DNA from 4 places in the Kocuria sp. CPCC 205258 genome. Region 3 is predicted to be linked to each of the others. Evidence: riboswitches for the same ligand, from Rfam matches in the RefSeq annotation. Region 3 holds a riboswitch; each other region holds the start of a gene.
The links. Region 3 has a riboswitch for thiamine pyrophosphate ahead of RF644_RS03150 (FAD-dependent oxidoreductase). Riboswitches for the same ligand answer to the same signal wherever they lie in the genome.
Positions count from the first base shown of each region.

Region 1 (6,887 bases), 600 kb from region 3:
CCACGTGGAACCTCGGCCCGCAGGCCGTCCACCTCGGCGGCTGGGAGGCGCCCTGGGGCATCGTCATGGTCGTGGACCAGCTCTCGTCCCTGATGCTCGTGGTCTCCACGGTCGTCTCCCTCGCCGTGCTCGTCTACGCGAGCGGGCAGGGCGTGGCCGACGGCGACGAGGAGGGGCCGATCTCGATCTTCCACCCCTCCTTCCTGATCCTCGTGGCGGGGGTCTCCAACGCCTTCCTCGCCGGGGACCTGTTCAACCTCTACGTGGGCTTCGAGATCCTGCTGACCGCGTCCTACGTGCTCATGACGATGGGCGGGACCGTGCAGCGGATCCGCACCGGCGTGACCTACGTGGTGGTCTCGGTGATCTCCTCCGTGCTGTTCCTGATCACCATCGCGATGATCTACGCGGCCACGGGCACCATCAACATGGCCGATCTCTCGGTCAAGCTCGAGGGCCTGCCGGTGGGGACGCAGATGCAGCTGCACCTGATGCTGCTCATCGCGTTCGGCATCAAGGCCGCGGTCTTCCCGCTGTCCTTCTGGCTCCCGGACTCCTACCCGACCGCCTCCGCGCCCGTGACCGCCGTGTTCGCCGGCCTGCTGACCAAGGTGGGCGTGTACTCGATCATCCGCACCGAGACCGTGCTCTTCCCCGGGGAGCGGCTCGACGACCTCCTGATGTGGGTCGCGCTGCTCACCATGGTGGTCGGCATCCTGGGCGCGCTCGCGCAGATCGACATCAAGCGCATGCTGTCCTTCACCCTGATCAGCCACATCGGGTACATGATCTTCGGGGTGGCCGTGGGCACCCAGGAGGCGCTCTCCGCCACGGTCTACTACGTGGCCCACCACATCGTGATCCAGACGAGCCTGTTCCTCGTGGCCGGGCTGATCGAGCGCCGCGGGGGGTCCACCAACGTGGACCGGCTGGCCGGGATGGCCAAGATCTCGCCGCTGCTCGCGCTGCTCTACCTCGTGCCCGCGCTCAATCTCGGCGGGATCCCGCCGTTCTCCGGCTTCCTGGGCAAGACCGGTCTGCTGCAGGCCGGCGTGGACCAGGGCGACGGGCTGGCCTACGCCCTCGTCGCCGGCTCCGTGGCGGTGTCCCTCCTGACCCTGCTCGCCATGATCCGGGTGTGGAACCGCGTGTTCCTGCGCGCCCCGGAGGACGCGGAGTACCCGGACCCCATCCTGCTGGCCCCGGTGCCCGCCGGCTCCCGGTTCCTGCTGACCTCGGGCGCCGTCGACGACCAGGCGGGCCGGTTCGCGGGCAAGGGCGACGTGCGCCTGATGTCCCCCTCGATGCTCGGCGGCGCCTCGGCCCTCGTCGCCGCGGGGGTGGCCCTGACCGTGTTCGCCGGGCCGCTGTTCCAGCTCGCGGACAACGCCGCGGAGAACCTCGTCCGCCCCGAGCGCTACGTCGAGGCCGTGCTGGACCCCGCGTCCGCGCCGCGGCCCGTCGTGGAGGAGGCGCCGTGACCCGTCCCAAGAACTCCCTGCTCGTCGAGCTGCCGCTGCTGGTGTGGCTCGTGGTGGTGTGGGGCGCCCTCTGGGGCGACTTCGGCCCCGGCAACCTGCTGGTCGGGTTGGTCCTGGCCCTGCTCGTGACGTGGGTGCTGTACCTGCCGCCGGTGCAGCTGTCCGGCCGGTTCAACCCGTTCCAGTTCGCCGTCTTCGCCGTGACGTTCGTGTGGCAGGTCGCCAAGGCGAGCTTCGAGGTGATGCTCATCGCGATCCTCGTGGGTCCGCGCGCGCGCAACGCCGTGGTCGGCGTCCAGCTGCGCACGCGCTCCGACCTGCTCCTGACGGCCACCGGACACACCATGACCCTGATCCCGGGCTCGCTCGTGGTGGAGGTGGACCGGGCCTCCGGCACGCTGTACTTCCACGCGCTCAACGTCCGCAGCGCCCAGGAGGCCGAGGACTTCCGCCGGTCCGCCCTGCAGGTGGAGGCCGCCTGGATCCGGATCATGGGCACCCCGGAGGAGCTCGCCGCCCTGCGGGCCGAGCGGGGCGGCGGACGGACCCCCGGCACGGACCGGCGGGACAGCGCCGCGCTCAGCTCCCCGGTCACCGCGAGCCAGCAGATCGTGGGCCGCCGCCGGGACGAGGTGCCCACCGGGTCCCCGGGCGACACCCCGGGATCCACCGCCGCCGACGCCCCCCAGGAGGACCGCCCGTGATGCAGATCGCCGTGGCCGTCGCGGCCGTGCTGCTCAGCGCGGCCGCCGCGGGCACCCTCTACCGCCTCGCCAAGGGGCCCTCCCTGCTGGACCGCGTGGTGGCCACGGACGTGCTGCTGGCCATCGTCGCGGCCGCCCTCGCCGTGGACATGGCCTACCACGGCCACCTCAACAACCTGATCCTCATGGTGATCGTCTCGCTGGTCGGGTTCATCGGCTCCGTGACGGTGGCGCGCTTCGCCACCCAGACCGCCGAGCACGGGCGGTGAGCGCCGTGCTGGACACCGTCCTGGACGCCGCCGCGGCCGTGTGCCTCGTGGTCGGCGCGCTCATGTCCCTCGCCGCCGCGATCGGCCTGGTCCGCTTCCCGGACCTGCTGACGCGCATGCATGCCGGCACCAAGCCCCAGGTCTTCGGGCTGCTCCTCATGCTCACGGCCGTCGCCCTCGAGAACCGCCAACCCGTCATGATCCCGCTCATCGCCCTGGGCTGGATCTTCCAGCTGCTCACCGTGCCCGTCTCGGCGCACATGGTGGGACGCTCGACGTACCGCACCAAGCACCTGAACCGGACCACGCTGACCCAGGACGACCTGCAGAAGGTCCTCAACCGCGCCGCGGAGGGCGGGGCGGAGGGCTCCGCGGAAGGCGCTGCCGCGGGTCCGCCGGTGCCGAGCCCGGACGGCCGGCGGGCGGACGGACAGCAGACTGACGGATCGCCGGGGACGCGTTAGGCTGGGCAGGATCGACAGGGCGCACCCGCGTCCCCCTCGGACGACAAGGAGCAGCACTCCATGAACACCAAGGTCCTCGAACTCGTGGGCACCGGCCTCTCGCTCGGCGGCGTGGCGCTCTCGCACAAGGTGCTCGGCGCGGCGTGGACGCGCATCACCGGCGACCCGCCCCCCGCCAAGAACCCGGACCCGGACGAGGCCTGGACGGGCATCATCATCTGGTCGCTCGTGACCGGTCTCGTGGGCACCGTCATCAAGGTCGGCATCTCCCGCCAGATCGCGAAGATGGAGAACAAGCCGCAGACCAACCCCAAGGCCTCGAGCCAGGCCGAGGTCTGAGGCCCGGCGAGCACCTCGCGCAGGGGCCCGTCCGGCCGGACACCGCACCGGTGTCCGGCCGGACGGGCCCCTGCGTCGTTCACCGGCCGTGCGTCGGCAGTGCACGGAGCGGGCGAGGGAGGGGTAGACTCGGTGCCACTGAACGACAGGGGAGCGCCCCGCCGGTGAGACCGGCGCGGCGCTGAGAGTGCGGATCGCCGCAGACCCTCGAACCTGCTCCGGTTAGCACCGGCGAAGGGAGTCGAGCATCTCAGGGGTGCTTCCCCGGGAACGCGCCACCGGCGCGGCCCGCGGAACCCCGTCCCCTCCTGGCACCGACGGCTCGCTGAGCCCAGGAGGAACCCACCGTGAACACCACCACCCACCGCCCCGCCCGCCGCCCCGGCACGTCCCGCGCGTCGTCCTGGCGCGTCGTCGACATCGTCATGGCCGCCGTCCTCGCCGCCGTGTGCGCGGTCGTCTTCTGGGCGTGGTCGAACCTGCTCTACCCCGTGGTCGGCACGGCCGCGGTCGCCTACCCGCCCGCCGTGGGGCTGATCGCCGGCGGCTGGCTCGTGGCCGGCGTGCTCGGCGGGCTGATCATCCGCAAGCCCGGCGCCGCGCTGTTCTGCGAGCTGCTCGCCGCCGTGATCGAGAGCTTCCTGGGCACCCACTTCGGCCTGCTGGTCGTGCTCTCCGGTCTCGTCCAGGGCATCGGCGCGGAGCTGGCCTTCGCCGCCTTCCGGTACCGCCGGTTCGACGCCCTCGCGGCGGCCGTGGCGGGCGCCGTGAGCGGGATCTTCCTCGGCGTCCACGAGAACATCGTCTACAACTACGAGTGGGCGCTGAGCCACCAGGTGGTCTACGTGGTCCTGGCGGCCGTCTCCGGGGCGGTGCTCGCGGGCCTGCTGATGCAGGCCGTGGTGCGGGCCCTCGCGGCCACCGGCGTGCTGCAGGGTCTCGCGTCGGGTCGGGCCGTGCGGCGATGACGGCTCCCACGACCCCGGACCCCGTGGTGCCCGCCGGCCGCGGGGCCCGGGTCGAGGCCCGCGGCTTCGGCTGGCACCACCCCGGGCGGGACGCGGCGGCGCTGCGCGGCCTCGACCTCGTGGTGGAGCCGGGGGAGCGCGTGCTCCTGCTGGGACCCAGCGGGGCGGGCAAGTCCACCCTCCTGCACGCCCTGGCGGGAGTCCTCCACGACGACGACGGGCAGTCCGCCTCCGGCGAGCTGCTGCTCGACGGCATGCCGCCGGAGCAGGCGCGCGGCCGGGCCGGTCTCGTGCAGCAGGACCCCGAGTCCCAGGTGGTGCTGTCCCGGATCGGGGACGACACCGCCTTCGGCCTCGAGAACCTCGCGGTGCCCCGGGAGCAGATCTGGCCGCGGGTGCGCGCGGCGCTCGACGACGTGGGGCTGGACCTCCCCCTCGACCACTCCACCGCGGCCCTGTCCGGCGGGCAGAAGCAGCGCCTGGCGCTCGCGGGCGCCGTGGCCATGAGCCCCGGGCTGCTGCTGCTCGACGAGCCGACCGCCAACCTGGACCCCGCCGGCGTGCGGCAGGTCCGCGACGCCGTGGTGTCCTGCCTCGACCGCAGCGGCGCCACGCTCGTGGTCGTGGAGCACCGTGTCGCCGTGTGGGCCGAGGTCGTGGACCGCGTCGTCGTGCTCGGCCGGGACGGGAGCATCACCCACGACGGCGCGCCGGGCCGGGTGCTCGGCGCCGCGGCCGACGAGCTCAGCGGCGCGGGGGTGTGGGTGCCCGGCCGGGTGCCGGCCACGCGTGCGCCCGCTCGCCCCGCCGCGGGTCCCCGTGCAGGCTCCGGTGCACATCCCGCCGGGGGTCCCGCCGGAACCCGGGCCGCCGGCTCCGGGGCGGACGGCGCACCGCTGCTGAGCGCCACCGGTCTGGGCGTCTCGCGCAGCCAGCCCTCGGCGCGGCAGCTGCGCGCCCGGCGGCGGGCGCGGCGTCGCGGCCGCCCGGTGGACGACGCCGCCGCGGGCCGGGACCTCCCCACGGCGGTGGCCGGCGTGGAGCTGACCCTGCGCCGCGGCCGCGCGCTCGCGCTGACCGGGCCCAACGGCGCCGGCAAGTCCACGCTCGCGCTGACGCTGGCGGGTCTGCTCGCCCCCGTGCGCGGCACCGTGCGGGCCCACCCGGTCCTCGACCGAGGCGCGGGCCCCGACCCGCTCGAGTGGAGCGGCCGGGAGCTCGTGGCCCGTGTGGGGACGGTCTTCCAGGAGCCCGAGCACCAGTTCCTGCGCGCCACCGTGCGGGCCGAGCTCGAACTGGGCCCCCGGCTGGCCGGCACGCCGGTGGCCGAGCGGGAGCGCCGCACGGACGAACTGCTCCGCCGGCTGCGGCTCTCGCACCTGGCCGACGCCAACCCGTTCACCCTCTCCGGGGGCGAGAAGCGGCGGCTGTCCGTGGCCACGGTGCTCGCCACGGACCCGGACGTGCTGGTGCTCGACGAGCCGACGTTCGGTCAGGACGCCCTGACGTGGGCGGAGCTCGTGGACCTGCTCGTGGAGCTCGTCGACGCCGGCACGTCGGTCCTCGCCGTGACCCACGACGAGGACTTCGTGCGGGCGCTCGGCGCCGAGGTGCTGGCGCTGGGCACCCCGAGCGAGCGGGGCCGCGCCGCTCGCACGGCACCGGCGGCGGGAGGGGCGCCGGCCGTTCCTGTCGTGCGGTCCGCGTCCGCGGCGGGGAAGACCGCGGCTGCTCCTGCCGTGCGGTCCGCGGCCGCGGCAGGGAGTGCCCCGGCCGCTCCGGCGGCGCCGGGGGCCGGCGCGGTGCGGGTCGTCCCCGTCCGGCGGGAGCCCGTCCGGTGAGCGCCGCCGCGATCGCGCCGTCGGCCCGGACCTCCCTGCTGGGGCGCACGAACGCGGTGGTCAAGCTGGCCGGGGCGCTGCTGCTGACCGTGGTGCTGCTGCTCAGCGCGGACCCCGTGACGTCGGGGACCGTGCTGCTGGGCGAGGTGCTGCTGCTGGCGCTGGCCGGTCAGCGCCCGCTCGCGCTGCTGCGCCGGGCGTGGCCGGTGGTCGTGGCGGCGCTCGTGAGCGGGTGGGGCACGGCCCTGCTCGCCGAGGACTCCGGGCCGGTGCTGCTCGACCTGGGGGTCACCGGGATCTCGTCCGGCTCGGTGGCCGCGGGGGCGGCGATCGCCCTGCGCGGGCTGGCGCTGGCGCTGCCCGGGCTGATGCTGGTGCTCACCACGGATCCCACGGATCTCGCCGACGGCCTCGCCCAGACGCTGCGCCTGCCGGCCCGCTTCGTGCTCGCGTCCCTGGCCGCGCTGCGGCTGGTGGGGGTGATGGTCTCCGAGTGGGCCACCCTGGCGATGGCGCGGCGGGCGCGCGGGGCGGGGTCCGGGCACGGTCCGGTGGGCGCGCTGCGGGAGTTCGGCGGCCAGGCCTTCACGCTGCTGGTGCAGTCCCTGCGACGGGCCACCCGGCTGTCGGTCACCATGGAGGCCCGCGGCTTCGGTGCGGGTCCGCGCACGTGGGCCCGCGTCCCGGGGTACTCCTGGCGGGACGCGGCGGTCCTCACGGGTTGCGCTGCGGCCGCCGCGGCGGGCCCGGCGGTGTCCGTCCTGCTCGGGACGCACCGGTTCATCTGGGCCTGAGCGAAGGATCAGGCCCGCTGGACCCAG
Region 1 covers NZ_JAVKPS010000001.1:77,955-84,841, reverse strand. Annotated here, with positions in the region: gene RF644_RS00420 (Na+/H+ antiporter subunit D) at 1-1,481, shown strand, start outside; gene RF644_RS00415 (Na+/H+ antiporter subunit E) at 1,478-2,185, shown strand; gene RF644_RS00410 (monovalent cation/H+ antiporter complex subunit F) at 2,182-2,454, shown strand; gene mnhG (monovalent cation/H(+) antiporter subunit G) at 2,451-2,918, shown strand; gene RF644_RS00400 (DUF4235 domain-containing protein) at 2,979-3,257, shown strand; TPP riboswitch at 3,395-3,514, shown strand; gene RF644_RS00395 (ECF transporter S component) at 3,605-4,225, shown strand; gene RF644_RS00390 (ABC transporter ATP-binding protein) at 4,222-6,066, shown strand; gene RF644_RS00385 (energy-coupling factor transporter transmembrane protein EcfT) at 6,063-6,860, shown strand; gene RF644_RS00380 (aminotransferase class IV) at 6,869-6,887, opposite strand, start outside.
Region 1: it holds a riboswitch for thiamine pyrophosphate, as region 3 does, so the genes downstream of both, RF644_RS00395 (ECF transporter S component) here and RF644_RS03150 (FAD-dependent oxidoreductase) in region 3, are expected to answer to the same signal.

Region 2 (6,887 bases), 150 kb from region 3:
CCTCGTCGAGCACCGAGTCGAGGAAGAACTGCGCGTGGTTGAGCTTGCCCTGGAGCCGGCCCTGCATGTCGGTGAAGGCCAGGACCACGGTGTCCACGAGCCCGTCGGCCACGTGCTGCCGCAGCTGCTCGACGGTGAGCATCCGGTCGTTGCGCGGGTGCTGAGGAGTCTGGGTCATGGGTCCGGTCCTTCGTCGCTGGGATCGCTGGGATCGCTGGGGTGCTGGGGTCGCTGGGCGGGGAGTCGGGCGGGACGGGGTCAGTGCAGGTCCGCCTCGGCGGTGCGGATCTGCGCGAACTCCTCCTCGGGGGCGTGGCCCACGAGGCGGTGGCGGCTGTAGAACCAGTAGTAGGCGAGGAAGACGACGAACACGAGGGCCGTGATGGACGCGGCGAGCACGTCGACCAGGAACGTGGCGACCACGGCCACGAGCGCCAGCACCAGGGCGATGCCGGTGGTGACCACGCCGCCCGGGGTGCGGTAGCCGCGCGGGAGGTCCGGCTCGCGCAGCCGCAGCACGATGTGGGAGAGGTTCAGCAGCACGTAGGAGACGGTGGCGCCGAAGACCGCGATGTTGATGAGCAGTCCGCCGTCGCCGGTCACGGCCGCGAGCACGAAGCCCACGGTGCCGGGCACGATGAGGGCGACCCACGGGGTCCTGCGCTTGCCGGTCAGCGAGAGGAAGCGGGGCAGGTACCCCGCCCGGGAGAGCGCGAACAGCTGCCGGGAGTAGGCGAACATGATGGAGAAGAAGCTCGCGACCAGCCCGGCCAGGCCCGCGTAGTTGACGATGTCCGCCATGACGCTGTCCGCCCCGGCAACCGTGCGGATGGCCTCCGGCAGCGGGTTGTCCGAGGTGCTCATCGCCTCCGACCCGGCCGCCCCGGGCACCAGGACCAGCATGAGCGCGCCGGAGACCAGTAGGAAGGCCATGGCCACGATGATCCCGCGCGGCATGTCCCGGCGGGGGTCGGCGGTCTCCTCGGCGGCCAGCGGCACGCCCTCGATCGCCAGGAAGAACCAGATCCCGTAGACCAGGGCGGCCATCGCCCCCGCGTAGCCCATGGGCAGGAACGAGCTCGCCCCCACGGCGTCGTTCGGGACGATGTCGAAGAGGTTGGCGGCGTCGAAGTGCGGCACGAGCGCGACGACGGTCACCCCCAGCGCGAGGACCGCAACCACGGTGATCCCGAACATCAGCTTGAGCGCCTCGCCCACCCCGTACATGTGGATGCCCATGAACACCAGGTAGGTCACGAGGTACACGGGCCAGGAGTTTGTGATCCCGAACAGGCCGAGCGCCTCGATGTAGCCGCCGATGAACGTGGCGATCGCCGCCGGGGCCACGGCGTACTCGATGAGCACGGCCATCCCGGTGGCGAAGCCGCCGAGGGGGCCGAGGGCCCGGCGGGCGAACCCGTAGCCGGCGCCGGCCGTGGGGAGCGTGGAGGAGAGCTCGGCGAGGCCGAAGACCATGCAGGTGTACATGAGGCCCATGAGCACGAAGGCGATGAGCAGCCCGCCCCACCCGCCCTCGGAGAGCCCGATGTTCCATCCGGAGAAGTCCCCCGAGATGACGTAGGCGATGCCCAGGCCCGCGAGCAGGACCCACCCCGCGGCCCCGGAGCGGAGCTGGCGGTGCTGGAAGTACTCGTCGGTGCGGGCGGGCTGTGCTGGGGAGTCGGGCATGGGACGATCCCTCCGGGATTCCACAAAGGTCTGAAAACAGACGTTTGGCGCGAGTGGTCACAGTCTGTGGGTTGCCCCCTGCCTCGTCAAGACCCCGCGGCGCGCGGTCGGGTGGTCGCCGAGCGGCGCCCGGGACCGCGTCGCGGTGGAGCCGGCCCCCCGCATGCCGCAGAATGGTGGGCATGAACCAGACCAGCTCCTCAGCCCCTGACCGCCCCGGCCGCGCCCGCTCCTGGGCCTTCATCGCCATCACGGCGGGCTTCCTCGTCTCGGCCGCCCTGATCATCGCGGTGGGCGTGGTCGCCATGGATCTCACCCACTAGGACCTCGGCCGGCCGTCCCGGCCGGAGGGAGCGGCGCGCCGTCCGGACCGGGCGGCGCGCCGCTGCTGCTCGTGGCCCCGGCCGGCGCGCGCGGTGGGCGGGGTCCCGCCGGAGGCGGTCCCCGGGGACCGTGACACCATGGGCGCACGTCGCACCGCAGGGAGGAGCGCCACCGTGAGCGATCCCGTCCAGCACCCCCGCATCCGGCCCGTGCGCCAGGGCAATGCCTTCGAGGAGGCCGTGGAGCGGATCCTCGACTCGATCCGGCTCGGCCTGTTCCGCCGGGGCGAGCGGCTCCCGCCCGAGCGGGAGACCGCGGCGATGCTCGGCATCTCCCGCGCCACGCTCCGGGAAGCCCTGCACGAGCTCCAGGTCGCCGGGGTCCTGGAGGTGGTGCGGGGCCGGTACGGCGGGACCTTCGTGACCGGCCGCACCGCCCTGCCGGACGAGGCCCTCCCCCCGGTGGACCCCGCGGACGTCGAGGACGTGCTGGTGTTCCGCGCGGTGGTCGAGCCCGCCGCGGCGGAGCTGGCCGCGGCGGCGTCCCTCAGCGCGGCCGCCCGGGAGCACCTGCTCGCGTGCCTGCGGCAGGTCGAGGAGAGCACCCCGGAGGACTACCGCCCCGCCGACGCGCGCTTCCACATCGCGGTGGCCGAGCTGGGCGGCTGTCCCAGCCTGGTCCGCGCCGTCGCGGAGGTGCGCTCGCGGGCCAGCGACCTGCTGGACCGGATCCCCGTCCTGCCGGTCAACCTCGAGCACTCCGACCGCCAGCACCGCGAGCTCACCGACGCCGTCCTGGCGGGCGACGCCCCCGCCGCCCGGGCCGCTTCCCTCGCGCACCTGGAGGGCACGGCCGCGCTGCTGCGCGGCTTCCTCGGGCACGCCGGGCAGTCCGACGACGACGCCCCCCGGGACGACCGCGGCCCGGTGTGACCCGCCGCCGCGCGAAGAACGGGCCGGGCTGCGGGGCCGGTGCTTATACTCGTCCGCAGTGACACGGGGTGCCGGCGCCGCACGACGAGCCGGCTGAGATGACACCCGTCGAACCTGATCCAGTTAGGACTGGCGAAGGGATGTCCTGCCGGGACCGGCCGTGGCCGGCCCGCGTCTCCTCGCCCTGACCCCGGGGAGACCCATGCAGATCGCAGAACAGATCGTCCTCGTCACCGGCGGAGCACGAGGGCTGGGCCGCAGCGTCGTCGAGGCCTTCGCCGCCCAGGACGCGAGGGTCGTGGTCAACTACCGCGCGTCCCGGACGGCCGCGGAGGAGCTCGTCGACCGGTACGGCCACGAGCGGGCGGTGGCGCTGGCTGCCGACGTCACCGACGCGCAGCAGGTCGCAGACATGCTCCGCGCGGCCCGGGAGCACTTCGGCTCCCCCGTCACCACCGTGGTCAACAACGCGCTGGCGGACTTCTCCTTCAACGGCGACGCCCGCTCCTCCGCGGAGGACATCCGCTGGGAGGAGTTCCACGCCCAGTTCTCCGGCAGCGTCCGCGGGGCGCTCAACACCGTGCAGCAGGCCCTGCCCGGCATGCGGGAGCGGGGTTTCGGCCGGGTCGTCAACGTCGGCACCAACCTGTTCCAGAACCCCGTGGTCCCGTACCACGACTACACGGCGGCGAAGGCCGCGCTGCTGTCCCTGACCCGCACCCTCGCCAAGGACCTCGGCGCGTACGACGTCACGGTCAACATGGTCTCCGGAGGTCTGCTGCGCACCACCGACGCGAGCGCCGCCACCCCGGACGAAATCTTCGACCACATCGCCTCCGCCACGCCCCTGGGCCGGGTCACCACACCGGCCGAGTTCGCCGACGCCCTGCTGTTCTTCGCCTCGCCGTGGGCGCGCTCGGTCACGGGGCAGAACCTGGTGGTCGACGGCGGGCTGGTCCTCAACTGATGGGGGCCGCCGTGACCGCGCCGCGACAGCTGCACCTCAACGCCTTCCTCTTCGGCGCGGGCCACCACCAGGCGGCGTGGCGGCACCCGGACTCCCCGCTGGAGCGGCTCGGGGACATCGCCCACTGGGAGCGCCTCGCCCGCACCGCCGAGCGGGGCCTCCTCGACGCCGTGTTCTTCGCCGACGGGCACAGCGCCGGCGACGTGGCGGACGGACCCCGGTGGTTCCTCGAACCGCTCACGGCCCTGTCCGCGATGGCGCGGGCCACGGAGCGGATCGGGCTGGTCAGCACGGTCTCGACGACCCTCTGGACGCCGTTCCACGCCGCCCGCCTGCTGGCCTCGCTCGACCACATCAGCCGCGGGCGGGCCGGCTGGAACGTGGTCACCTCCATGTTCGACGCCGAGGCGCGCAACCACGGCCTCCCGGGAATGCCACCGCACGCCCAGCGCTACGCGCGGGCGGCAGAGTTCATCGACGTGACCCATCGGCTGTGGGACTCGTGGTCCGACGACGCCCTGGTCGGCGACCGGCAGGGCCTGCACGCCGACCCCGAGCGGGTGCGCCGGATCGACCACGCCGGCGAGCACTTCCGCGTGGACGGCCCGCTGACCGTGCCGCGCCCGCCCCAGGGGCGTCCGGTCCTGTTCCAGGCGGGCGCCTCCGGGCCGGGCCGGGACCTGGCCGCCCGGCACGCCGAAGGGGTCTACGCCGTGGCCTACGACCTCGAGAGCGCGCGGGAGTACCGCGCCGATCTGAGGCGGCGCGTCGCCGCGGCCGGACGGGACCCGGAGGGCGTGGCCGTCATGCCGGGCCTGGTCACCTACGTGGGCTCCACGGAGGAGGAGGCCCGGGCCAAGCAGGCGGAGGTGGACGCCCTGCTGCCCTCGGAGCAGTCCCTGGCCCAGCTGTCCGCGTTCGTCCAGCAGGACTGCAGCGCCTGGGAGCTGGACGCCCCGGTCCCGGAGCTGCCGCCGCTCGAGGGTTTCACCGGGCCGCAGGGCCGGTACGCCACGATCCTGCGGATCGTGGCGGTCGAGCGGCCCACGGTGCGGCAGCTGCTGGGCCGGCTGGCCGCCGGGGGCGGGCACTGCACGGTGGTCGGCACCCCGGAGGCCGTCGCGGACCGGATGGAGCGCTGGTTCATCTCGGGCGCGGCCGACGGCTTCAACCTCATGCCGCCCCGGCTGCCGGACTCCCTCGACGACTTCGTGGACCACGTGGTCCCCGTCCTCCAGCGTCGCGGACTCTTCCGCACCCGGTACACCTCGTCCACGCTGCGCGGGCACCTGGGGTTGCCGCGGCCCGGCGGCGCTCAGTGACGTGCTGCGGCGCCTGTTGCGGCGGACGACCCGGGCATCCCGGGACGGTCGGTCAGCACGTCGTGGACCGGTCGGCGCAGGCTGTCGGGGAGCTTCGGACCGCGGCCCGCCCGTGTCCTGTCCGCCGGTCAGACGAACAGCGCGGTCACCCGCGTGAGGGTCATCGTCACTCCGTAGGCGAGCGGGACCCCGACGAGGACCCAGCCCAGTGCCAGTCGTGCACGGCTCATGTCATGCCTCCTTCGGGGAGAGATCGGTGTCGGACGTGCGCGAGGACTCGGTGCCGGCCTTCCCGGAGGCCTCGGTGCCGGACGCCGCGGTCCGGCGCTCGGGCTCGTGGTACTTGGCGTCCACGGGCTTGACCAGGAGGTTGGCGACGAAGCCGACGACCAGCAGGCCGACCATGGTCAGCAGCGCCGGCTGGTACGCCTGCGCAGTGAGCTCCCCGGGGGTGCCCTGGGCGTCGAGGAACGCGTTGACGATGAGGGGCCCGGCGATGCCCGCGGCGGCCCAGGCTGTGAGCAGGCGGCCGTGGATGGCCCCCACCTGGAAGGTCCCGAAGAGGTCCCGCAGATAGGCCGGCACCGTGGCGAAGCCGCCGCCGTAGAACGAGATGATGACGAAGGCCAGCAGCACGAACAGCAGCGTGGAGGTCGAGCCGAACAGCGCCAGCACGGTGTAGAGGACCGCCCCGACACCGAGGTAGACCATGTAGATGCGCTTGCGGCCCAGGACGTCCGAGGTGGTGGACCACACGAAGCGCCCGCCCATGTTGCCGATGGACAGGAGGCCCACGAAGCCGCCGGCCACGGCCGCCGTCACGAGGGAGGCGCCGTCCGCCTGGCGGAAGAAGTCCTGGATCATGGGGGCGGCCTGCTCGAGGATGCCGATGCCGGCGGTCACGTTGCAGAACAGCACGATCCACACCAGCCAGAACTGCCGGGTGCGGATCGCGTTGCGGGCCGAGACGTGGTTCTTCGTGACGAGGGCCTTCGACTCGACCTTCGAGGGCTCGAACCCCTCGGGCTTCCAGTCCTCCGCCGGAACCTTGATCGTGAACGCGCCGAAGAGCATGTAGGCGAGGTAGACGACCGCGAGGGTCAGGAACAGCTTGCCGACGGCGTCCCCGCTCGCCACCCAGCCCTCGGTGCCGGAGTTCGGGTCGTAGAAGTTGAGCAGCGCCGCGGAGAGCGGACTGGCGATCAGCGCGCCGCCGCCGAAGCCCATGATCGCCATGCCCGTGGCGAGGCCGGGGCGGTCGGGGAACCACTTGATCAGCGTGGAGACGGGCGAGATGTAGCCGATGCCCAGGCCGATGCCGCCGATGACCCCGTAGCCCAGGTAGACGAGCCAGAGCTGCTCGGTGAAGATGCCGAGCGCGCCGACCAGGAACCCCCCGGACCACAGCAGCGCCGCGGTGAACATGGCCCTGCGCGGCCCGCCGGTGTCCACCCACGTGCCGAAGACGGCGGCGGACAGGCCCAGCATGACGATGGCGATGGAGAAGATGATGCCGATCTGGGTCAGGCTCGCGTCGAAGTGCGCCACCAGCGCGTTCTTGTACACGCTGGTGGCGTAGGCCTGACCGATGCACAGGTGCACCGCGAGGGCGGCCGGCGGTATGAGCCAACGGTTGAATCCCGGTGGTGCCAC
Region 2 covers NZ_JAVKPS010000001.1:522,406-529,292, forward strand. Annotated here, with positions in the region: gene RF644_RS02420 (glutamine synthetase family protein) at 1-178, opposite strand, end outside; gene eat (ethanolamine permease) at 259-1,689, opposite strand; gene RF644_RS02430 (hypothetical protein) at 1,872-2,012, shown strand; gene RF644_RS02435 (FadR/GntR family transcriptional regulator) at 2,187-2,945, shown strand; TPP riboswitch at 3,000-3,103, shown strand; gene RF644_RS02440 (3-oxoacyl-ACP reductase) at 3,148-3,912, shown strand; gene RF644_RS02445 (LLM class flavin-dependent oxidoreductase) at 3,912-5,234, shown strand; gene RF644_RS02450 (OFA family MFS transporter) at 5,466-6,887, opposite strand, start outside.
Region 2: it holds a riboswitch for thiamine pyrophosphate, as region 3 does, so the genes downstream of both, RF644_RS02440 (3-oxoacyl-ACP reductase) here and RF644_RS03150 (FAD-dependent oxidoreductase) in region 3, are expected to answer to the same signal.

Region 3 (6,887 bases):
GAGACGGACTTGGGGCGGCCGACGTCGGCGGTCGTGTGCACCACCTGGCGCTGCAGGTTGGAGACCGCCACCACGTCGTCGTCGACGATCCCGAGGGTCCCGACCCCCGCCGCGGCGAGGTACTGCAGGGCCGGGGACCCGAGCCCCCCGGCGCCGACGACGAGCACGCGGGCGTTCCGCAGCCGCCGCTGGCCGAGGGTCCCGATCCCGGGCAGGGTCAGGTGCCGGGCGTAGCGCTCGAGCTCCTCGCGGGTCAGTTCGGGGCCGGGCTCCACGAGCGGGGGCAGCGGGCTCACGGCCGCTCCCCCACGGGCGCCCAGTCCCCGCGCGGCACGTCCGCCGGGCCGTCAGCCGGCCCGGCACCGGCGGCGTCCGTGTCGATCCGCCCGGCCATCGGCGAGGACGCGTGGGCGTGGCGGCGGGCCGGGATGCGCCCGGCACCGGCGGCGAGCCGGCCGGCGAGCACGGCGTGGCGCATCGCGGTGGCCATCGCCACCGGGTCCTGGGCGCGGGTGACCGCGCTGGCCAGCAGCACGGCGTCGCAGCCCAGCTCCATGGCCAGCGCGGCCTCGGAGGCGGTGCCGATCCCGGCGTCGAGCACCACGGGCACGGACGCCCGGGAGGCGATGAGCTCGATGTTGTGCGGGTTGAGGATGCCCAGCCCGGTGCCGATGGGGGCGCCCAGGGGCATCACCGCGGCCGCGCCCAGGTCCTCGAGGCGGCGTGCGACGGCCGGGTCGTCGGAGGTGTAGGCGAAGACCTTGAAGCCGCGGGCCACGAGCTGCTCGGTGGCGTCGAGGAGCTCCACCACGTCGGGCAGCAGCGTGTCCTCGTCCGCGATGACCTCGAGCTTGACCCAGTCGGTCTCGAGGGCCTCCCGGCCGAGCTCGGCGGTCAGCAGCGCGTCCCGGGCGGTGTAGCACCCGGCGGTGTTGGGCAGGATCCGGATGTCGTTGCGCTCGAGCAGGGCGAAGAGGGAGTCGCCCTGGCCGGGGGCGTAGCGGCGCAGGGCCACGGTGGTCAGCTCGGTGCCGGAGGCCAGCAGCGCCTGCTCGAGGGTGTGCAGCGAGCTCAGGCCGCCGGTGCCCATGATCAGCCGGGAGTTCAGCTCGATGCCGTCGAGCACGAGGGGGTCGGGGTGCAGGGCGGTCACGTCAGCCTCCCTGGACGGCGGTGATGATCTCGATGGACTGGCCCTCCGCCACGGGGGTCCGCCGCCAGCGGCTGCGGGGCACGACCGCGGCGTCCACGGCCACGGCCACGCCGAGGCGCCCGCCGTCCAGCGGGGCGCCGTCGGGGCCCAGGGGGCGGCCGACGGTCTCGGCGACGAGGTCGACGACGGTCGCCTCCGCCGCCACGCGGTGCGGGCGGCCGTTGAGGGTGATGGCGGTCATCGGGTGCTCCTGCTCCGGGGCCCGGGCCCGGCGGCGGCCGGCGCGGGATCCCCTGGACGGGCCTCGACGGGGCGGTCGAAGCGGTGCGGGTCGGTGGTGGCGAGGTGCTCGGCGTCGGCGGCCGGATCGGCTCCGGTCCCGCCGGCCACCAGCTGCGCGGCGAGCCGGGCGGCCAGTGGGGCGAGCAGGACGCCGTGGCGGAAGTAGCCGGTGGAGACCACGAGCCCCGGCACCGGCGATCCGTCCGGGTCGCGGACCCGGCCGAGGTAGGGGATGTCGTCCGGGGTGCCGGGCCGGGCGCGGGCCAGCACCTCGACCAGCTCGAGGTCGGCGACGCCGGGCACGAGCGCCTGGGCGTCGCGCAGCAGCCGGAACACGCCGCCGGCGCTGGGACCGGTCAGGTCGTCCTCGCGGGAGGTCGCCCCGATCACCACGGTCCCGTCGGCGCGGGGCACCAGGTAGACGGGCACCCCGTGCACCAGGCCGCGGACGGTGCGCCCGAGCAGCTCCGGCGCCCCGGCGGGGACCCGGGCGCGCAGGATGTCCCCGTGCACCGGCCGCAGCGGCGGGTGCCAGTCCTCCGGCAGCCCTTCGAGCTCGCCGAGCCCGGCGCCGGGGGCGAGGACCGTCCAGGTCGCGGAGACCATCCCGCCGCCGGCCAGGCGGACGCCGGTCGCCGCGCCCTCGGCGTTGCGGCGCAGCCCCGTGGCGAGGTCGTGGACGAGCCGGGCCGGTCCGCCGTCGCGCGCGGCCGGGAGCCCGGGGCGCTCCGGGAGCTCCGGGAGGTCGGGGAGTTCCGGGGCGACGAGGGCTGCGAGCAGCCCGGCCACGAGGCGGCGCGGGTCCACCTGGTGGTCGTCGGGGATCCGGAACGCCGCGGACAGCCGCGGGCTCAGGGCCGGCTCGAGGGTGCGGGCGGCGCGCAGGGTCAGCGGCTCCACCGTCATGCCGTGGCGCCCCTGCAGCGCGCGGAGGTCCGCCAGGGCCTGCCGGTCGGCGGCGTCCACGCCGCAGACCAGGGTCTCGGTGGCCCGGTGGCCCACCGTCCCGCCGGCGGCCTGCTCGAGGGCGGCCACGAACGCCGGGTACTCGGCGGCCGAGGCGGTCATGAGGGGGTACAGGGGCTCCTGCCGGTACTGGACCTCGCTCACCGGGGCGAGCATCCCGGCCGCGGCGCGGCTGGCGCCGGAGCCCGGCTCGGGGTCCACCACGACCACCGAGCGGCCGCGGCGGCGCAGCTCCCAGGCGGTGGCCAGGCCGATCACCCCGGCGCCGACGACGGCGACGTCGGCGCGGACGTGCTCGGGCCCGTCGACCAGCGGGTGGGGCGCGGTCGTGGGGGCGGGGTGCGCGGCAGTCACAGGGAACGTCCTTTCCTCCGGCGGCATGACCCGCATCAGGTGTGGCGGTCGGCGCTGGACGCCCTCTCAGCCCCCGGTGGGGCTCCCGCAGAACCGCTGACCTATCATCAGCGTGTGACCCACCCTACCCGTGACGCCTCCGCCCCTGCCGAGTCCTCCCTGCGAGACACCCGGACGGCCCGTCTCCTCGCCGCCCGGCTGTACGTGTGCACGGACGCCCGCCGGGACCGGGGCGACCTCGAGGAGTTCCTGCACGCGGCCTACGCCGGCGGCGCGGACATCGTCCAGCTGCGGGACAAGAGCATCGACGCGGACGAGGAGATCGCCGCGCTGGAGCTGCTGGGCCGGGTCGCCGCCGAGTACGATGCCCTGTTCGCGGTCAACGACCGCGCCGACATCGCCGCGCTCGTGGGCGCCGACGTCTTCCACGTGGGCCAGCACGACCTCAGCCCCGCCCAGGCCCGGCGGCTCCTGGGCCCCGACGTGCTGATCGGGCGCTCCACCCACGACCTCGGACAGGCCACGGCGGCGCTCGAGGACCCGGACGTCGACTACTTCTGCACCGGCCCCGTCTGGGCCACGCCCACCAAGCCGGGGCGCCCGGCCACCGGGCTGGAGTTCGTCCGCGCGGTCGCCGAGCTGACGGAGGCCCGGCTGGACGCGGACCCGGAGGTCCTGCCCGTGCCGTGGTTCGCCATCGGCGGCATCGACGAGCCGCGGCTCCCGCAGGTGCTGGAGGCCGGGGCGCGCGGCGTCGTCGTCGTCCGCGCCGTCACCGAGGCCCCCGATCCCCGCGTCGCCGCCGGGCAGCTGCGCGGTCTGCTCCCCGCCTGAGCCCGGGGCGGACCGCCGCCCGTCTCACCGTCGGCTCCCCGCCGCCGTCCAGCACGTTCTGAGAGCATGGACGCAGGACGACGACGGAGAGGTGGCCCATGGACCCCGAGCTCGACCCCCAGGTGCGGCACGCGGTGGAGCGCCCCGCGGAGACCGCCCGCGGCCCGGAGGACGCGCAGCTGCGCGTCCGGCTGGCCGGTGAGCCCGCCCGCCGCGCCCTCGGCACGCACTGGGAGCAGGGCCTCCCGGAGGACGCCGCCCCGAGCGACGACCGGCTCGCCGCCGCCGTGCTGCTCGCCACCCTCTTCGGCGACACCTTCTGGCTGGAGCGCGCCGCCCGGCTGCCCAGCGACGTGCCGGGGTGCCCGTCCGCGCCGCCGAGCGGGCTGCTGGAGCTCACCCGGGTGCCGGGCGCCCGGGCGGCCCTGGCCGCCGTGCTCGAGCGCCCCCTGCTGACCGGGCTCCTGGAGTGGGGCACCAACCCCCTGCCGGAGCAGCCCCCGCTGGCCGTGGCGCGGGCCGCCCGGGACCTGGGCATTCCCGACGACGGGCGCGTCTACAAGGTGGTGCGCCGCCGCGCCGAGCGCTTCCTGGCGCGGGAGCACGACGGGTCCGAGCCGCTCGAGCAGTTCGTGACCCTGCTGAACGAGGCGGAGCGGGGCCACCGCGAGGACGGGCCCGTGCTCTCGGGCGAGACCCTGCCGCCGGCGGCTCCCCCGGCGCCGGGCCCGACCGCGGGATCCTCCTCCGTGACCGGCCCGGCCGCGGACGGTGACATCCGCCCGGGAACACCCCCGCCCGGCGCCCCTCCGGCGGGCTCGCCGGAGAACCCCCAGTGGGGGGTGAGCCCCGCGAGCCCGGCCCCGCCGCCGCCCGGGCAGTTCCCGGGCCAGCACCCCGAACCCGGGGCACCCGGCCCGGGCGGTCCGGGATACGGCACCCCCGGGTACGGCCCCGGGGACCAGCAGCCCGGCGCACCGGGCACCGGTGCCCAGGGCGCCTCCGGGCCGGTGTTCGGACCCGGCCCCGGCGGGTGGCCGCCGCGCCCGGCCGAGCCCGAGGAGGACGACTCCGACAACCTCAAGGCGTGGGGGTTCGTCTTCCTGGGCATCCTGGCGGTGATCGCCGCCCTGATCTTCATCCTCTGAGCCCAACGCACGCCATTTACTTGCACAGGAAAGCTTCTGGGGCTATTCTTGGGGACACATCAACCAATGCGCCGCCCCTGCCGACGGAGAACCCCGCGATGCCGATCTTTCCCCAGAACCCCGCTCCCCAGAGCCTGACGAAGCGCCCCGCCGAGGACCTGCTGTCCGCGGACACCCGGATGGGTGCGGTGGAGCTGCTGGTCTCCGACCTGGACACGATGGTCGCCTACTACTCGGACGCCGTGACCCTCGACGTGCTCGCCCACGCCGGGGACACGGCGGTCCTGGGCCGGGACGGCCGGACGGTCCTGCGGCTGCGCCAGGTCAAGGAGCTCCCGCCGGCCCGCCGCGGGCAGGCCGGCCTGTTCCACACCGCGGTGGTCTTCGACGACGAGCCGGCCCTGGCCGCGGCGCTCGCGTCCGTGGCGACCGTGGCGCCCCGCTCCTTCACCGGCAGCGCCGACCACCTCTACAGCCAGGCCTTCTACTTCGACGACCCCGAGGGCAACGGGGTGGAGCTCTACACGGACCGCCCCCGCGAGACGTGGCGGCGGGAGCCCACCGGCCTGCTGACCCTGGCCTCCAACCCCCTGGACCCGAACGGCTTCCTGCAGGAGCACCTGGCCGAGCAGGGCGGGCGGCTCCCGGCGCCGCCGGCCACCCTGGGACACGTGCACCTGCAGGTGGGTGACATCCCGCTGGGCCGGCAGTTCTACGTGGACGTGCTGGGCTTCGAGGTGATGAGCGACATCGGCTCCGCCCTGTTCATCGCCGCCGGCGGCTACCACCACCACATCGCGCTCAACACCTGGCAGAGCGCCGGGGCCGGCCCGCGGGCGGCGTCGCTGGGGCTGGGCCAGGTCAACATCGATCTGCCGGACGCCGACGACGTCGCGGCCCTGGCGTCCCGGCTCGCGGACCACCGGATCCCCACCCGGCACGACGGCGCCGTGCTGCGCTTCGAGGACCCCTGGAACACCCTGATCCAGGTGGGCGTCGCGGCGTAGTCCCGGCCCGGTGCGGCGTCCGCACCCACCCGCCGGCGGCGCCGTGCTCGGCGCCCGCGGGTGCTCGCCGGCACCTCGGCCCGCCGGTAGGTTGGGCCTCGTACCCGGGGCGCCCGGGCACCGAGGGCGTGCGGCGACACGGCGGCCGCCCGGTCCGAGAGCGAGGAGCAGGGCATGGGCGAGAAGGACGACACCACCGGCAAGGACTTCGACGAGGCCGTCAACATGACCGCAAAGCAACTGTCGACGTGGCTGGACACCGACGAGTCCACCTCGGTGGGCCAGGACGACGGCGGGGAGTCGGTGGGCCACCGCTCCGGGCGGAGGATCGTGGAGATCCTGCAGAAGCCGAAGGGCGAGCGCACCGAGGCCGACCACGAGCACATGCGCAAGGTGGTCGGCTACGTCCACCGCCACCTGGCCCAGCGCCCCGACGGGGACGTGCGCGAGACCCGGTGGCGCTACTCCCTGATGAACTGGGGCCACGACCCCCTGAAGGACTGAGCCGGAGGGCCCGCCCGGCGCCGCCGGGCGGGCCGGGCAAATATTGCAGTTGTGCAAAACTTGCAGAGGTGCAAAAATGTGGGCATGAACGCCGAATCCCCTCCCACCCTGCGCGCCCGCAAGAAGGCCGAGACCTGGTCCGCGATCCACGAGGCGGCTGCCGCCCTCGCGGTGCAGCACGGGGTCGAGGGCACCACGGTGGAGGCCGTGGCCGCGGCGGCCGGCGTCTCCCCGCGGACCTTCTTCAACTACTTCCCCGCCAAGGAGGACGCCGTCCTGGGCATGCGGGCCCCCTCGCTGGACCCCGAGCTGCTGGACGGCTTCTCCCTCGAGCGCGACCTGCTGGGCCAGGTCTCGCGCCTGCTGCTGGCCGTCTCCCGCAGCGCCTACGCGGGACAGGACGCCGAGCGGCGCCGGAGGCTGCTGCAGGACCACCCGAGCCTGGGCCGCCGCCGGCACGAGCTGATGCTCGAGGCCGAGGCCCTGGTGCGCCACACCCTCGCGGAGCTGCTGGCCCGGGACCCCGCGTGGTCGGCCGGGATCGGGGAGCACCGCGTGGACGAGGTCGCCCGGATGCTGGTCCTGCTCGGCGGCGTCCCGCTGCGCTTCGCCATCACCGCCGAGAGCTACTCCCCGGCG
Region 3 covers NZ_JAVKPS010000001.1:676,335-683,221, forward strand. Annotated here, with positions in the region: gene moeB (molybdopterin-synthase adenylyltransferase MoeB) at 1-296, opposite strand, end outside; gene RF644_RS03140 (thiazole synthase) at 293-1,153, opposite strand; gene thiS (sulfur carrier protein ThiS) at 1,155-1,394, opposite strand; gene RF644_RS03150 (FAD-dependent oxidoreductase) at 1,391-2,755, opposite strand; TPP riboswitch at 2,751-2,854, opposite strand; gene thiE (thiamine phosphate synthase) at 2,960-3,589, shown strand; gene RF644_RS03160 (hypothetical protein) at 3,688-4,737, shown strand; gene RF644_RS03165 (VOC family protein) at 4,836-5,744, shown strand; gene RF644_RS03170 (DUF3140 domain-containing protein) at 5,919-6,248, shown strand; gene RF644_RS03175 (TetR family transcriptional regulator) at 6,333-6,887, shown strand, end outside.

Region 4 (6,887 bases), on a different contig from region 3:
CCGTCCCCGCCCGTTCGCGAGGTGTGCGGGACGCGACGGGTACGCACAGGACTTCTGGCCGCCGCGTGGACCCCCACCGGCGATACGCCGACCAAGCAGCTGCGGGGACCGGGTACGGACGGCGTACCGCGGCAGGAGCACAGCTGTATATGGATGCCGAACAGGTGAACCAGGCCGGGGCGCAGGACGCCCTGGACGCTGGTCAGCAGAACACATCGCACGACGCCCGCCGGGACCTCCCGGCGGCGGAGGCAACGGTGCAGGACGCCGCCGCCGAGACCCCGGGCCACGTGCCCGAGGAGCCGTCGGAGGACGCGCCGGCCGTGCCGGAAACCGCCCCCGAGGTCTCGGGCCACGTGCCCGAGGAGCCGTCGGAGGACGCGCGACCCGTGCCGGAGGCCGGGCCCGGCACGCCGGGCGAGCCGTTGGAGGCCGCCCCGTCCGCGCCGGCCACCGGCGACGCCGCGGGGACCGACACCCTCGACGTCGCGCCCGGGACCGCGGTCCCCGGCGACGAGCGCCCCGGTGCGGTGGCCGAGGAGGCCGCCGCGCCCGCGAACCCCGCGCCCGGCACGCCCGGTGCCGAGGAGGCCGCCGAGGGCGTCGAGCCCGCCGGCGAGACCGAGGACCTGGGTCCCGGGGCCCAGGCGCCGGCCGCCGACGCGCCGGCCGGAGCCGGGCAGGACCCCGCCCCGTCCGCCGAGGACGACGAGGCGGACACCGACGACGGCGCGGACACCGATGACGAGGACGCCGACGACGACGGGGAGCCGCGCACGGCGCCGGCCGCCGCGGTGACGGCGACCTCTCTCATGTTCCACGCCCCGGACCTCGACGAGCTGCGCGAGGCCGCTCAGCAGCGCGCCGCCCGCCGCCGGGAGGCGCGGCGCCGCCAGCAGGAGGAGAACGCCTCCGCCGAGGACCCGGGCGACGGCCCCGAGGAGCCGGACACGGCGGAGCTCGCCGACGAGGGCGAGGAGGCCGGCCAGGGCACCGGCGGGAGCGCCACCAGCCGCCGCCGCCGGCGCCGCCGCCGCGGCGAGGTCGACATGGAGCTCGTGGGCGGCAGCGACGACGATCCCCCCAACACGGTGACCCGGGTCCGGGCGCCCCGCGCCGCGGAGACCGCCACGGTCGACGAGGTCGTGGCCGTGAAGGGCTCCACGCGGCTCGAGGCCAAGAAGCAGCGCCGGCGCGAGTCCCGCCAGACGGGCCGCCGCCGCCAGGTGATCACCGAGGCCGAGTTCCTGGCCCGCCGCGAGTCGGTCGAGCGGCAGATGCTGGTCCGGCAGAAGGACAACCGGATCCAGATCGGCGTCCTCGAGGACGGCGTCCTGGCCGAGCACTTCGTCTCGCACACCCAGCAGGACTCCCTGATCGGCAACGTCTACGTGGGCAAGGTGCAGAACGTGCTGCCGTCCATGGAGGCCGCGTTCATCGACATCGGCCGGGGCCGCAACGCCGTGCTCTACGCCGGCGAGGTCAACTGGGACGCGTCGCGGCTCGAGGGCGGGCCGCGCCGGATCGAGGTCGCGCTGAAGTCCGGGGACTCCGTCCTGGTGCAGGTCACCAAGGACCCGGTGGGGCACAAGGGCGCCCGGCTCACGAGCCAGATCTCCCTGCCCGGCCGGTACCTGGTCTACGTCCCGGGCGGGTCGATGACCGGGATCTCCCGGAAGCTGCCCGACGTGGAGCGCGCCCGGCTGAAGAAGATCCTCAAGGACCGTCTGCCGGACGGGGCGGGCGTCATCGTGCGCACCGCCGCCGAGGGGGCCTCCGAGCAGGAGCTCACCCACGACATCAACCGGCTGCGCGCCCAGTGGGAGCAGATCCAGGAGCGGGCCGGGTCGACCAGGACGCTCGCGCCCGAGATGCTCTACGCGGAGCCGGACCTCACGATCAAGACGGTGCGCGACGTCTTCAACGAGGACTTCACCACCATGGTCGTCCAGGGCGACGAGGCGTGGGACAACATCGAGGCGTACGTGACCTACGTCGCACCGGACCTGCTCGACCGGCTCAAGAAGTGGGACGAGGACGAGGACCTGTTCGTGAACTACCGCGTGGAGGAACAGATCCAGAAGGCACTCGAGCGCAAGGTCTTCCTGCCCTCGGGCGGCTCGCTCGTCATCGACCGCACCGAGGCGATGACTGTGGTCGACGTGAACACCGGCAAGTTCACCGGCTCCGGGGGCAACCTCGAGGAGACCGTCACCAAGAACAACCTGGAGGCGGCCGAGGAGATCGTCCGGCAGCTGCGGCTGCGGGACATCGGCGGGATCATCGTGATCGACTTCATCGACATGGTCCTCGAGTCCAACCGGGACCTCGTGCTGCGCCGGCTGGTGGAGTGCCTGGGCCGGGACCGCACCAAGCACCAGGTGGCGGAGGTGACCTCGCTGGGCCTCGTGCAGATGACCCGCAAGCGCATGGGCACCGGCCTGCTGGAGGTGTTCTCCGAGCCGTGCGAGCACTGCGCCGGCCGCGGCGTGGTGGTCCACGACCACCCGCTCGAGGGCCGCTCCGGCGGCGCCACGAGCGAGTCCCGCGACCAGCGGCCGAACCGCACGGAGCGCAAGCGCGGCCGCGGGGGCCGCAACGAGCAGCAGCCCGCCCGGACGGAGCAGCGCTCCGCCGAGGCCGACCCCGCGGAGAAGGCCAAGGCCGAGGCCGCGCGGACGGCGTTCGCGACGATCGCCGCCGCCACCCACCACGAGGAGGCGGCCGCGGACGAGCCGGAGCGCGCCGAGGAGGCCGCCCAGCCCGCGGAGTCCCGGCCCGAGGGCTCGGGGCGCTCCCGGAAGAAGCGCCGCGGCAAGCGCAGCCGCGGACGCGGCCAGGGCGGGGACACCGCCGCCGAGCAGCAGCCGGAGGAGGGGGAGGACACCGCCCCCGCCGCCCCGGAGCAGCTCCCCGCCGAGGGGGCGCCGGGCGAGCAGGGCTCGCGCCTGACCATCAACGGCGAGGTCATCGAGCTGCCGCAGGGCCACGCCGTGGTCGTCGAGCCCGCCGAGGCCCGGCCGCTGAGCCTGGACTCCCTCGCGGAGGTCTTCGGGCAGCGGGGACCGGACGCCGGCTCCGCCGCCCCGGAGGCCGCCGCCGAGGCGGTCACCGGTGCGGATGACGCCGCGGAGGGGGCCACCGCCGCGGCGGAGGCCCCGGCCCAGGAGAGCACGGCCCAGGAGCGCACGGAGCGGCAGGCTCCCGCCCCGGCCGCGGCGGTCGTCGCGGAACAGGCGGACGCGGAGCCCGTGCGGCCCCGGCGGCGCTCCCGGCGGGCCTCGGCCCCGACGGCGCGGCCCGGCGAGGCCGAGGTGACCGCCGGCCGAGCGGCCGCCGCGGAGGGCGCCCGGCACGAGGCGAAGACCGTCGCCCAGCGCGCCCCGGAGGACCCCTCCCGCCGGGCGCCGACCGTCGTCGGCGTCGGCGTCAAGGCCGAGGACCTCACCAGCGGCCGGCCCGCCGACCGGGGCTGACCCGCCCCGCCGAGCAGCACCACGGAGGACCCCGACCGGCACGGTCGGGGTCCTCCGTCGTCGCGGACCGTCACGGACCGCCCCGGCCTGCCCGCCCTCCGCACGGCGGCGTACCGTGGTGCGCACCACAGCACACCCGGGGCCGCCGTCCCGTCCGCCGGGAGAGCGGCCGCCCGTTCCAGGGAGCATCGCCATGACCAGTGCAGACACCATCCGCACCACCGGCACGGAACTGTTCGTCCACCGGGATCCGTCGGCCGTGGACCGTCACTACACGGAGGACTTCGTCCAGCACTCGCCGCTCGCGCCGGACGGGCGCGAGGGTCTCAGGCAGTTCGTGCGGAGCATGCCCGACGACTTCCGCGTGGACATGGTCCGGATGCTCGACGACCACGGGACGGTGGCCGTCCACTCGGTGTACGAAGGGCTCGGTCCGGAGCCGCTGGTCGGCTTCGACGTCTTCCGGGTGGAGGACGGACGGATCGCCGAGCACTGGGACGTCCTCGAGCCCCTGCGCACGGGCCCCGACGGCGCCCGCCCCCAGCTCGACGGCCCCGTCGCGGTCACGGACCACGAGCGGACGCAGGACAACAAGCGCATCGCCGCCGAGTGGGTCGAGGCCGCCCTCGTCGGGGGCGACCGCCACGCCGTCCAGGACCACATGAGCCCCCGGGGCTGCACCGAGCACACCGGCGGCACGCCGGACGGCCCGCAGCCCGCGTACCAGCGGCTGCGCCGCGTGGTCGGCGAGGGGAACTTCGTGCTGACCGTCGCGGAGGCCGTGCCCGGAGGGAACAGCGACGGGGGATCCACCGGAACGGTGGCCTGCTACGACCTCTGGCGCCTCGACGACGGCCGGATCGTGGAGCACTGGGGCGTCGCGCAGCCGGTGCCCGAGCGGATGGCGCACGCCAACGGCATGTTCTGATCCCGTGCGGGGTCCGTGCCGGCTCCCGCACGACGACTAGACTGGCAGGACACCAGACACGGGGTGCCGCACGAGCGGCTGAGAACACACCCGTCGAACCTGATCTAGCCAGTACTAGCGAAGGGATGTCGCAGATGCGCGATGCCGTACCCCCGTCCGACCGCACACCAGGACCCGGGAGGCCGGTGCCGCCGGACCCCGCGCTCGCCGAGGACGCCGCCGCGGCCCTGGCGGACCTGCGCGCCGCGGCGCCGCTGGTGCAGTGCATCACCAACGCCGTGGTCACCAACTTCACCGCCAACGTGCTGCTCGCCGTGGGCGCGTCCCCGGCGATGACCGACATCCAGGGCGAGGGCGGGGTCTTCGCGGAGCTCGCCGACGGCCTCCTCGTGAACACCGGCACGCCCACCGCCGAGCAGCGCGGCGCCGCCTACGAGGCCGTCGGGGCCCGGCGCCGCGCGGGCCGGGCCTGGGTCCTGGACCCGGTGGCGGTGGGTGCCCTGCCCGTGCGCACGGCGCTGGCCCGCGACCTGCTCGGGTTCGAGCCGGCGATCGTGCGCGGCAACGCCTCCGAGGTCATCGCCCTCGCCGGCGGCGCCGGCGGCCGCGGCACAGACGCGACCCACGGCGTCGACGCGGCCCGGGACGCCGCCGCCGCGCTCGCCGAGCGGGCCGGCTCGGCGGTGGCCGTGTCCGGGCCCGTGGACCTCGTCCGCTCCCCGGACGGCACCGTGGTCCGGGTGCCGCACGGCACGCCCCTGCTGACCCGCATCACCGGCGGCGGGTGCGCCCTGGGCGCCCTCATGGCCGCGTTCACCGCCGTGCGCACGGACCCGGCCGCCGCGGCGGTGGCCGCCACCACGGTGTACACCCTCGCGGCCGAGGACGCGGCCTCCGACTCCGCCGGGCCCGGCTCCTTCGCCGTGGCGCTGCTGGACCGGCTGCACGCCGTCACCCCGGAGGGGATCGCTGCCCGGGCGGAGCTCGTGCGCGAGGAGGTCGCCCGGTGAGCCCGCGCCTCGACCCCGCGGCCCTGTCCCTGCACCTGGTGACGGACACCGCCCTGAGCGCCCCCCGGACGGTCCCGGACGTCGTGGCCGCCGCCGTGCGCGGGGGAGCCACCATGGTGCAGGTGCGGGAGAAGGACGCCCCGGTCCGCGAGCTCGTCGCCCTGCTGACGGCCGTCGCCGAGCGCGTGGGCCGGGAGGTGCCCGTGCTCGTGGACGACCGCGCCGACGTGTACCTCGCCGCCCGCGCGGCCGGCGCCCCCGTGGCCGGCGTGCACGTGGGCCAGTCCGACCTGCCCGTGGCGCTCGCCCGGGAGATCTGCGGCCCGCACGCCGTGCTCGGCCTCAGCGCCGCCACGGCGGAGGAGCTCGATGCTGCCGCCGCGCTGCCGGCCGGGACGGTCGACTACCTGGGCGTCGGGGCGGTGCGGGCGACCCGCACCAAGCCCGACCCCCCCGAGCCGCTGGGCGTCGAGGGCTTCGCCCGCGCCGCGGCCCGCACGGCCCTGCCCTGCCTGGCCATCGGCGGGGTGCGGGTCGAGGACGCCCCCGGCCTGCGCGCCGCCGGCGCCGCGGGGCTGGCCGTGGTCTCCGGGATCTGCGCCGACCCGGACCCCGCCGCCGCGGCCGCCCGCTACCTGCGGGCCTTCGCCGCCGTGCCCGCCGGGGAGGTGGCTCCGTGACCGCCCGCGTGCCCCGCGTCCTGGCCATCGCCGGCACCGACCCCACGGGCGGCGCCGGCCAGCACGCGGACCTCAAGTCGATCGCCGCGATGGGCGGCTACGGGATGAGCGCCGTCACCGCCGTCGTCGTGCAGAACACCGTGGGCGTGCGCGACATCCACGTCCCGCCGGTCGAGTTCCTCTCGGCACAGCTGGACGCGGTCGCCGAGGACGTCGAGATCGACGCCGTCAAGATCGGGATGCTCGGGTCCGTGCCGGTCATCGAGGCCGTCACCCGGTGGCTCGGGACCCACCGGCCGCCGGTCGTGGTCCTGGACCCCGTCATGGTCGCGACCTCCGGGGGCCGCCTGCTGGAGCGCGAGGCCGAGGACGCCCTGCGCGCGATGCTCGGCCTCGCCGACCTGATCACCCCGAACCTGCAGGAGCTCGCCGTGCTCGCCGGGGAGGACACGGCGTCGTCGTGGGACGAGGCCCTCGCGCAGGGCCACCGCGTGGCCCGCGCCCACGGCACCCTGGTGCTCGTCAAGGGCGGGCACCTCACGGGGGACCGGACGCCCGACGCGCTCGTCGGCCCGGACGCCCCCGCGCCCCTCGTGGCGTTCGACGGCGCCCGCGTGCCCACCGAGAACTCCCACGGCACCGGGTGCTCCCTCTCCTCGGCCCTGGCCACCCTCCAGGCCCGGCACGGGGACTGGCCCCGGAGCCTGCGGATCGCCCGGGACTGGCTGCGCGGGGCCCTCGAGGCCGCCGGGGACCTCGAGGTGGGCCACGGCAGCGGGCCCGTCCACCACTT
Region 4 covers NZ_JAVKPS010000003.1:442,443-449,329, reverse strand. Annotated here, with positions in the region: gene RF644_RS08100 (Rne/Rng family ribonuclease) at 150-3,476, shown strand; gene RF644_RS08095 (nuclear transport factor 2 family protein) at 3,670-4,404, shown strand; TPP riboswitch at 4,454-4,547, shown strand; gene thiM (hydroxyethylthiazole kinase) at 4,590-5,414, shown strand; gene thiE (thiamine phosphate synthase) at 5,411-6,094, shown strand; gene RF644_RS08080 (bifunctional hydroxymethylpyrimidine kinase/phosphomethylpyrimidine kinase) at 6,091-6,887, shown strand, end outside.
Region 4: it holds a riboswitch for thiamine pyrophosphate, as region 3 does, so the genes downstream of both, thiM (hydroxyethylthiazole kinase) here and RF644_RS03150 (FAD-dependent oxidoreductase) in region 3, are expected to answer to the same signal.